DNA from 2 places in the Halanaerocella petrolearia genome. Region 2 is predicted to be linked to the other one. Evidence: a T-box and tRNA genes for the amino acid it is inferred to sense, from the RefSeq annotation. Region 2 holds a T-box; the other holds one or more tRNA genes.

Region 1 (4,391 bases), on a different contig from region 2:
TTTTCTCAGTTCCTATCTTTTCTAACCTACCATTGACTCTAACTATAGGTTCTGCTCCTACAGTTAGATGAATATCTGATGCTTCTAATTTAATTCCTTGGCTTAATAGCTCAACTAGCTCCATTATTACCACTCCTTAAAAATTAACCTTTGTAACTCGCATAGCCTCTTTTAGCGTAGTTATTCCCTGACTTACTTTCTGTAAACCACTAGATTCTAAAGTAACCATACCTTTCTTCTTTGCTTCCTCTTCAATTTTTGTAGCTGATGCTTCTTCAACTACCAATTGTTTAACTTCTGAATCTAATTCCAACACTTCATAAATAGCTGTTCTTCCTTTATAACCAGTACCATTACATTGATGACAACCTGTTCCATGATATAATTTAATCTTCTTCTCACCTACTCCCAAATAATTCTCTAACTGAGAATCGATAAGTGGAGTATCAGCTTCTACCTTACAATTTGAACAGATAGTTCTAACTAATCTCTGAGCTACTACTCCCATTACTGAAGAGGCTATTAAGAATGGTTCAATCCCCATATCAGCCAATCTTGATAAGGCTCCAGCAGCCTGATTAGTATGTAGAGTACTTAAGACTAGATGACCAGTTAAAGCAGCGTGTATAGCAATTTCAGCTGTCTCTTGGTCACGTATCTCTCCAATCATTACTACATCAGGATCTTGTCGTAAAATAGCTCTTAAACCACTAGCAAAAGTAAGCCCTGCTTTAGGATTAACTTGAACCTGGTTAATACCATTTAACCTATACTCAACTGGATCTTCTACAGTAATAATATTCTCATTTTCAGTATCTAGAGAGCTCAAAGCAGAATAAAGAGTGGTTGTCTTACCACTTCCAGTTGGGCCAGTAATTAAAATCATCCCATGAGGTTGATTAATCATCTTTTTAAAAATACTTTTGTTTTTAGATAAAAGACCTAATTCATCAATATTTAACATTAAATTATTCTTATCTAAAATCCTAATAACAACCTTCTCCCCCTGCACAGTAGGAAGAGTAGAAATTCGCAAATCTATTTCCTGGTCATCAATTGTCATCTGCACCCTACCATCTTGAGGAAGTCTTCTTTCAGCAATATCTAAATCAGCCATAATTTTAATTCGAGATACAAGAGCAGAATGAGTATGCTTTGGTACTTCTGTCTCAGTATGTAAAATACCATCAATTCTATATCTAACTCTTACATTCTCTTCTAATGGCTCAATATGAATATCACTAGCTCTTAATTTCACACCATCATTAATAATATTATTGACCAATCTAACAATAGGAGCTTCTTCAACCATCTCTCGTAATTGATTTACTTCTAGATTTGTATTTTCTTCTTCTGTATCTAGATTCATTTCTTCTACAAATTCATTTACTAAATCAGTATTATTATAATATTGATTTAAAGCATATTCAATTTCAGATTGAGTAGCAATTACAGGATTAACTTCATAGTTTGTCTTAATTCTAATATCATCAATTGCTAACACGTCTAGTGGATCTTCCATAGCAACAGTAAGTTTACCTTCTTCTTTCTTAATTGGAATCACTCGATGCCTTTTAGCTAAAGAAGATGGAATTAAATCTATAACATCAGAATCAATTATAAATTTATCTAGATCAACCTGAGGAATCCCTAATTGATATTCTAATGCTTCTACTACATCCTGCTCTGTTATTAAATCCATTTCTTTTAAAACAGTTCCTAACCTTTTGTCAGTTTCTGTTTGCTGTTCTAGAGCTTCTGTTAACTCATCCTCTGTAATAAAACCACTTTCAACTAATATATCACCAAGACGCTTTTTTCGGAGCATTATTATGACCCCCAAAACCTTTTGTTCTTTTTAACCATGATTTTACAATCATCAGCCTACTATTCTATTATTATACTTCAATAGTATACAACATATCCCTGCTAACTTAACAAAAAATAAAAAATCTCCACTAAATAGTGGAGTACTAAATGGGGTGGATGATGGGATTTGAACCCACGGCCTCAGGAGCCACAATCCTGCGCTCTAACCAACTGAGCTACATCCACCACAATATTTAATTATTCAAATGGCGTGCTTGGGAGGATTCGAACCCCCGGCCCACGGCTTAGAAGGCCGTTGCTCTGTCCAGCTGAGCTACAAGCACTTATTAAATGGAGCGGGAAACCGGACTCGAACCGGCGACACCCAGCTTGGAAGGCTGGTGCTCTAGCCAACTGAGCTACTCCCGCATGATATATAATATGGTGCGAAGGGTGGGAGTCGAACCCACACGCCTTGCGGCACTAGATCCTAAGTCTAGCGTGTCTGCCAGTTCCACCACCTTCGCATATTAAGTTAGCTCTAAAGTGGTGGCAAGACCCGGATTCGAACCGGGGACACGAGGATTTTCAATCCACTGCTCTACCGACTGAGCTATCTCGCCACATTATGATTACACTCTTAAGAACTATTACTATAAAATATTATTATGGTTGCGGGGACTGGATTCGAACCAGTGGCCTCCGGGTTATGAGCCCGACGAGCTACCAACTGCTCTACCCCGCGTTATTGGTGAGCCATGGAGGATTCGAACCTCCGACACCCAGATTAAAAGTCTAGTGCTCTGCCAGCTGAGCTAATGGCCCTTTTTGTGGAGCTGACGACCGGACTTGAACCGGTAGCCTGCTGATTACAAGTCAGCTGCTCTGCCAATTGAGCTACGTCAGCATAGTGGCGGGGACGACGAGATTCGAACTCGCGATCTCCGGCGTGACAGGCCGGCGTGTTAACCAGCTACACCACATCCCCAAATAATGGTGGGCGAAACAGGGCTCGAACCTGTGACCCCCTGCTTGTAAGGCAGGTGCTCTCCCAACTGAGCTATTCGCCCATGTTTTTAGTTTACAGTTAAAAATCTAAACCCTTAAACTTTTTACTTTGAACTTAACTATAAATTGTTAATTGTAAACTGTTAACTGTAGTTTGGTACCCCCAAGGGGATTCGAACCCCTGCCGCCAGGATGAAAACCTGGTATCCTAGGCCACTAGACGATGGGGGCCTATTTAAGGCAATTAAGCTTTTGGCTGGGGTGGCTGGATTTGAACCAGCGAGTGCAGGAGTCAAAGTCCTGTGCCTTACCACTTGGCGACACCCCATTAATAGCTTTGCTTTTTACTCAAGACAAGCATTAGTATATCTCATCTCTACTAACTTGTCAAGATAAAAACTTAAAATCTTTAATAAATTCTAGCAACGACCTACTCTCCCATAGGGCTGCCCCCATAGTACCATCAGCGCTGGAGGACTTAACTACTGTGTTCGAGATGGGAACAGGTGTTGCCCCTCCGCAATCATCACTAGATAAAATGGGGTGGATGATGGGATTTGAACCCACGGCCTCAGGAGCCACAATCCTGCGCTCTAACCAACTGAGCTACATCCACCATAATATCGATTAAACAGTGGCGTGCTTGGGAGGATTCGAACCCCCGACCCACGGCTTAGAAGGCCGTTGCTCTGTCCAGCTGAGCTACAAGCACTTATCAAATGGAGCGGGAAACCGGACTCGAACCGGCGACACCCAGCTTGGAAGGCTGGTGCTCTAGCCAACTGAGCTACTCCCGCATAATAAGTGGTGGCAAGACCCGGATTCGAACCGGGGACACGAGGATTTTCAATCCACTGCTCTACCGACTGAGCTATCTCGCCACATTATGATTACACTCTTAAGAACTATTACTATAAAATATTATTATGGTTGCGGGGACTGGATTCGAACCAGTGGCCTCCGGGTTATGAGCCCGACGAGCTACCAACTGCTCTACCCCGCGTTATTGGTGAGCCATGGAGGATTCGAACCTCCGACACCCAGATTAAAAGTCTGGTGCTCTGCCAGCTGAGCTAATGGCCCAAGCTTGGTGGAGATAACCGGGCTCGAACCGGTGACCTCTTGTCTGCCAGACAAGCGCTCTCCCAACTGAGCTATATCCCCACACACTCCTATTAATTTGGCGGGGACGACGAGATTCGAACTCGCGATCTCCGGCGTGACAGGCCGGCGTGTTAACCAGCTACACCACATCCCCAAATAATGGTGGGCGAAACAGGGCTCGAACCTGTGACCCCCTGCTTGTAAGGCAGGTGCTCTCCCAACTGAGCTATTCGCCCATGTTTTTAGTTTACAGTTAAAAATCTAAATCCTTAAACTTTTTACTTTGAACTTAACTGTAAATTGTTAATTGTAAACTGTTAACTGTAGTTTGGTACCCCCAAGGGGATTCGAACCCCTGCCGCCAGGATGAAAACCTGGTATCCTAGGCCACTAGACGATGGGGGCCTATAAGGCAATTAAGCTTTTGGCTGGGGTGGCTGGATTTGAACCAACGAGTGCAGGAGTCAAAG
Region 2 (4,391 bases):
TAGAACGGCTGGTTTTAATACAGTTCCACTTGGTAATTTAACTTCTGGAGGTTTATTTTTAGTCATTATGTTAATGATAATAGGAGCTTCTCCTGGTTCTACTGGAGGAGGGCTAAAGACAACAACTATAGGTGTCTTATTATTAACTGCTTATTCATTGGTTAAAGGTAAAAAACGACCTCAATTATTTGGTCGGACCATTCCGCAACATATTATCTATAAGGCTTTAGCAGTTACAATTGTAGGAATACTATTTGTTATTTTAGTTACTTTGGGTTTAACAATTACAGAAGAATTTTCATTTATAAAAATCTTCTTTGAAACTGTATCGGCCTTTGGGACGGTAGGTCTGTCTACAGGAATTACTAGTGCTTTAAGTTCAGTAGGTAAGTTGATGGTGGTTCTGTTAATGTTTACAGGACGAGTTGGCCCGTTGACTCTAGCAGTAGCATTAGGAGAGAAGATAGAATCAGATAAGATTAAGTATCCAACAGAAGAGATATTAATTGGGTAGAAGAGGTGCGAAGTTAATGAAACAATTTATAGTAGTCGGATTAGGACGTTTTGGTACCAGTGTAGCTAAGGTACTAGCAGATAAAAACTGTGATGTCTTGACAGTAGATGTTGACGAAAATCGAGTTCAGGAGATTAGTAATGAAGTAACTCATGCTGTACAAGCTGATGCTACTAATAAAGAAGCGTTACAAGAGTTAGGAGTGAATGACTTTGATATAGCAGTAGTTAGTATAGGTGAGGATATTCAATCCAATATTTTAGCTACCTTATTACTTAAAGAACTTGGAGTTAGCAAAGTAGTTGTTAAAGCTAATAATCAGTTACATGGGAAGGTGTTACATAAAGTAGGGGCAGATAAGATAGTTTATCCAGAACGTGATATGGGGGCTAGAATTGCTAATAACTTAGTCGATGCTAATATCTTAGAGTATATTAAGTTGGCCCCTGATTATAGTGTGATTGAGATGAAACCTAATTCTGAAATGCATAACAAAAGTTTAAAAGAATTAGAGTTAAGAAGTCGTTTTGGAGTAAATGTAATGGCTATTAAACGAGGTAAAAAGGTTGAAGTCTCTCCTCGGGCCAACTTAAAGATTGAACCTGATGATACTTTAATTGTAGTAGGAGATAACGAAAGTTTAGAAGAATTAAGAAGATTATAGATTTGAGCTATTAGCTAGGGGGTGATATAATAGCTCCTGGTATTAAGCTACAGAAAGGAGTTATTAAAAGTGATTATCTCTAGTTTTACTAATAGTAAGATTAAAGATTTGCGTTCTCTTTATAAGAAGAAATATCGGCGTCAAGAAGGTGAATTTGTTTTAGAAGGAATTAGGATTATAGAAGAAGCAATAAAGGAAGAAACAGAGATTAAGCAAGTATTCTATTCAGATTATCTCTTACGTAATCAAAGAGGTAAAGAACTTTTACATAATTTAGAAGGGGATTCTACACAAGTATATCAAATTACTGATGATTTACTACAAAAAGTAGCTGATACTACTTCTCCACAAGGTATCTTAGCTATTGTAAAGCAAGTTGATTATAACCTAACTGATCTATTGACTGGTAAGCAGAAATTATTTGTGATAGCAGACCAGGTACAAGATCCTGGGAATCTAGGAACTATTATTAGAACTGCTGATGGAGTTGGAGCTGATGGAGTAATTACTACTAAAGGAACTGTCAGTCTCTACAATCAAAAAACAATTAGAGCTACTATGGGTTCTTTATTTAGGTTACCTGTCTATCGTGAAAACAAGTTAGAAGAATTAAAGAAGAAACTAATTGAAAATCAGATTGAGCTAGTTGTTGCTGATCTCCAAGGCGATACATACCATTATGATATTGATTATTCTCAATCAGTAGCAGTAGTAGCAGGTAATGAGGGTCATGGTCCAAGACAAGATTTGATTGATGAAGCTGATGAATTGATTAAGATACCATTAGTAGGTGGAGCTGAATCACTTAATGTTGCTATGGCTACAGGAGTAATCCTTTATGAGGCTTTACGGCAAAGAATGAATTAGTCTAGACTTGTTAATATCAAAGAGCTATGATATACTTGATTTAAAATTAATAACCACAATAGCTAAGAAGGAGTCAAGTAGTTTAACCACTTATCTTGTAGGGAAGAGATGTCCTAGACTGAAAACATCTCTAAGATAATGTTAAATAAATTCACTCTGGAGCTGCTTAATTGAAATAAGTAGATTAAGCCGGTGACTGCCGTTATTAGTTAGAGTGGGCTTAAGTTAAATTTACTTAAGCTAATTAAGGTGGTACCACGGAAGCGATCCACTATCTTTCGTCCTTAGCGGAGGGGAGAAGTGGATTTTTTGTATTTAGAGATAATACTTTTATAATATTTAATTAAATATTATTTAAATTGCTGATAAAGTGGCACTTTCGTGTCACAGCTGTCTGCTATCTGCTGTGAGTCGTGAGCCAAATCAAATTCAAAAAAATAGACGCAATTCAACATCTTAAAACATAGGAATTATCAGGAGTTGGATTTTGAATTTAAATGGTTTGAATTCCTATGAGTCTTACGGACTCTCCGTGAAAATCTGCTGATAGCTCATAGCACACGACACAGGACTGTGTCACCTGTGGTGACACAATATATCAATTGAGTTTCAATTTAGAATATTTGATCAATAACAAAGAAGGAGGATTGCAAGATGGAGGAAAGACTCAACAATATTAAACAAGAAGCAACTACTTCCATTAAGGGAGCTACTAATTTAGAAGAGTTAGATGACTTAAGAGTTAAGTATCTAGGAAAGAAAGGTGAAGTAACTCAGATCTTACGTAATGTAGGTGATCTACCACCAGAGCAGAGACCAGTTATTGGAAAGTTAGCTAACCAAGTAAAAGGTCAATTACAACAGGTAATTGGTCAACGTAAAGAAGAACTAAAGCAAGCAGTTAAAGCAGAACAGTTAAAAGAAGAAAGTATTGATGTAACTCTACCAGGAACAGAAACAGAATCAGCTACTAAACATCCTTTAACATTAGTTTTTGATGAAATTAAAGAGGTCTTTTTAGGATTAGGTTTTGAAATTGCTGAGGGCCCAGAAGTAGAGACTGATTATTACAACTTTGAAGCCTTAAACTTCCCAGCTAATCATCCAGCTCGAGATATGCAAGATACTTTTTATGTTGGTGATGATAAGTTATTAAGAACTCATACTTCCTCTGTTCAGGTTAGAACAATGGAAGAGACAGAACCACCAATCAGAGTTATTGCTCCAGGTCGAGTTTATCGTTCTGATGAAATTGATGCTACACACACACCAGTTTTCCATCAGGTAGAAGGGCTAATGGTTGGTAAAGATATCTCCTTTGCTAATCTAAAAGAAATCTTAATTAAAGCTGTACATGAGTTATTTGGAGCTGAAAGAGAGGTTAGATTCAGACCAAGTTATTTCCCATTTACAGAGCCAAGTGCTGAAGTTGATGTCTCTTGTGCTAACTGTGATGGAGAAGGTTGTAATATCTGCTCTGATACAGGGTGGTTAGAAATTTTAGGTTCTGGAATGGTCCATCCAAATGTATTAGAAATGTCTGATATTGATTCAGAAAAGTATACTGGATTTGCTTTTGGAATGGGAGTAGAACGAATTGCTATGTTAAAGTATGATATTGATGATATTAGATTGTTATATGAAAATGATATTAGATTTTTAAAACAATTTAAATAGAAGGAGGATATAAGATGCAACTTTCTTATAATTGGTTACAAGAGTATGTTGATTTTGATTATACGCCAGAAGAACTAGCTCAAGAATTAACTATGGCTGGTTTGGAAGTGGAAGGAATTGAATACCAAGGTGCAGAGATTGAAACTGTTATAGTAGGCCAAATTTCAGAAATGAATGATCATGATAATGCAGATAAATTATCTGTCTGTAAGGTAGATGTAGGAGAAGAAGAACTACAGATTGTCTGTGGAGCTAATAATATGGAAGAAGGAGATAGAGTTCCAGTAGCTCCTGTAGGTACTACAATGCCTGATGGAATGGAGATTAAAGAAGTTAAGTTAAGAGGGGTAGAATCTCGTGGTATGATGTGTTCTACAGATGAGCTTAACTTACCTGATGATGGAGTAGATGGACTATTTATTCTACCTGAGGATTCTACATTAGGTAATAAATTAGTTGAAGAGTTAGGTCTAAATGACATAATTATTGAATTTGATTTAACTCCTAACTATAGCCATTGCTTAAGTATGATTGGGGTGGCTAGAGAAATAGCAGCTATTACTGGTAATCAAGTTAAGTATCCTGAACCTGAAGTAGAAGAGATAGCAGAAGAGATCACCGATTGGATTAATATTGAAGTAGAAGCTAAAGATATTTGTTCTCGTTATG

Evidence for each region. A T-box is a leader RNA that pairs with one kind of tRNA and senses whether it is charged. The one in region 2 lies ahead of pheS (phenylalanine--tRNA ligase subunit alpha), so its partner is inferred to be a tRNA-Phe.
Region 1: it has a tRNA-Phe gene. The T-box ahead of pheS (phenylalanine--tRNA ligase subunit alpha) is inferred to sense a tRNA for this amino acid. The anticodon was not compared.

The regions. Positions count from the first base shown of each region.
Region 1 covers NZ_BAAHXW010000002.1:871,444-875,834, reverse strand. The annotation lists gene ACYQ39_RS11660 (type IV pilus twitching motility protein PilT) at 1-124, opposite strand, end outside; gene pilB (type IV-A pilus assembly ATPase PilB) at 137-1,828, opposite strand; tRNA gene ACYQ39_RS11650 (tRNA-His) at 1,979-2,055, opposite strand; tRNA gene ACYQ39_RS11645 (tRNA-Arg) at 2,077-2,153, opposite strand; tRNA gene ACYQ39_RS11640 (tRNA-Gly) at 2,162-2,238, opposite strand; tRNA gene ACYQ39_RS11635 (tRNA-Leu) at 2,252-2,336, opposite strand; tRNA gene ACYQ39_RS11630 (tRNA-Phe) at 2,357-2,432, opposite strand; tRNA gene ACYQ39_RS11625 (tRNA-Met) at 2,479-2,554, opposite strand; tRNA gene ACYQ39_RS11620 (tRNA-Lys) at 2,559-2,634, opposite strand; tRNA gene ACYQ39_RS11615 (tRNA-Thr) at 2,641-2,716, opposite strand; tRNA gene ACYQ39_RS11610 (tRNA-Asp) at 2,721-2,797, opposite strand; tRNA gene ACYQ39_RS11605 (tRNA-Val) at 2,804-2,879, opposite strand; tRNA gene ACYQ39_RS11600 (tRNA-Glu) at 2,973-3,048, opposite strand; tRNA gene ACYQ39_RS11595 (tRNA-Gln) at 3,071-3,145, opposite strand; rRNA gene rrf (5S ribosomal RNA) at 3,235-3,351, opposite strand; tRNA gene ACYQ39_RS11585 (tRNA-His) at 3,357-3,433, opposite strand; tRNA gene ACYQ39_RS11580 (tRNA-Arg) at 3,453-3,529, opposite strand; tRNA gene ACYQ39_RS11575 (tRNA-Gly) at 3,538-3,614, opposite strand; tRNA gene ACYQ39_RS11570 (tRNA-Phe) at 3,623-3,698, opposite strand; tRNA gene ACYQ39_RS11565 (tRNA-Met) at 3,745-3,820, opposite strand; tRNA gene ACYQ39_RS11560 (tRNA-Lys) at 3,825-3,900, opposite strand; tRNA gene ACYQ39_RS11555 (tRNA-Ala) at 3,906-3,981, opposite strand; tRNA gene ACYQ39_RS11550 (tRNA-Asp) at 3,999-4,075, opposite strand; tRNA gene ACYQ39_RS11545 (tRNA-Val) at 4,082-4,157, opposite strand; tRNA gene ACYQ39_RS11540 (tRNA-Glu) at 4,251-4,326, opposite strand; tRNA gene ACYQ39_RS11535 (tRNA-Gln) at 4,347-4,391, opposite strand, start outside.
Region 2 covers NZ_BAAHXW010000001.1:1,048,001-1,052,391, reverse strand. The annotation lists gene ACYQ39_RS05385 (TrkH family potassium uptake protein) at 1-514, shown strand, start outside; gene ACYQ39_RS05380 (potassium channel family protein) at 531-1,178, shown strand; gene ACYQ39_RS05375 (TrmH family RNA methyltransferase) at 1,248-2,045, shown strand; T-box leader at 2,101-2,334, shown strand; gene pheS (phenylalanine--tRNA ligase subunit alpha) at 2,700-3,722, shown strand; gene pheT (phenylalanine--tRNA ligase subunit beta) at 3,737-4,391, shown strand, end outside.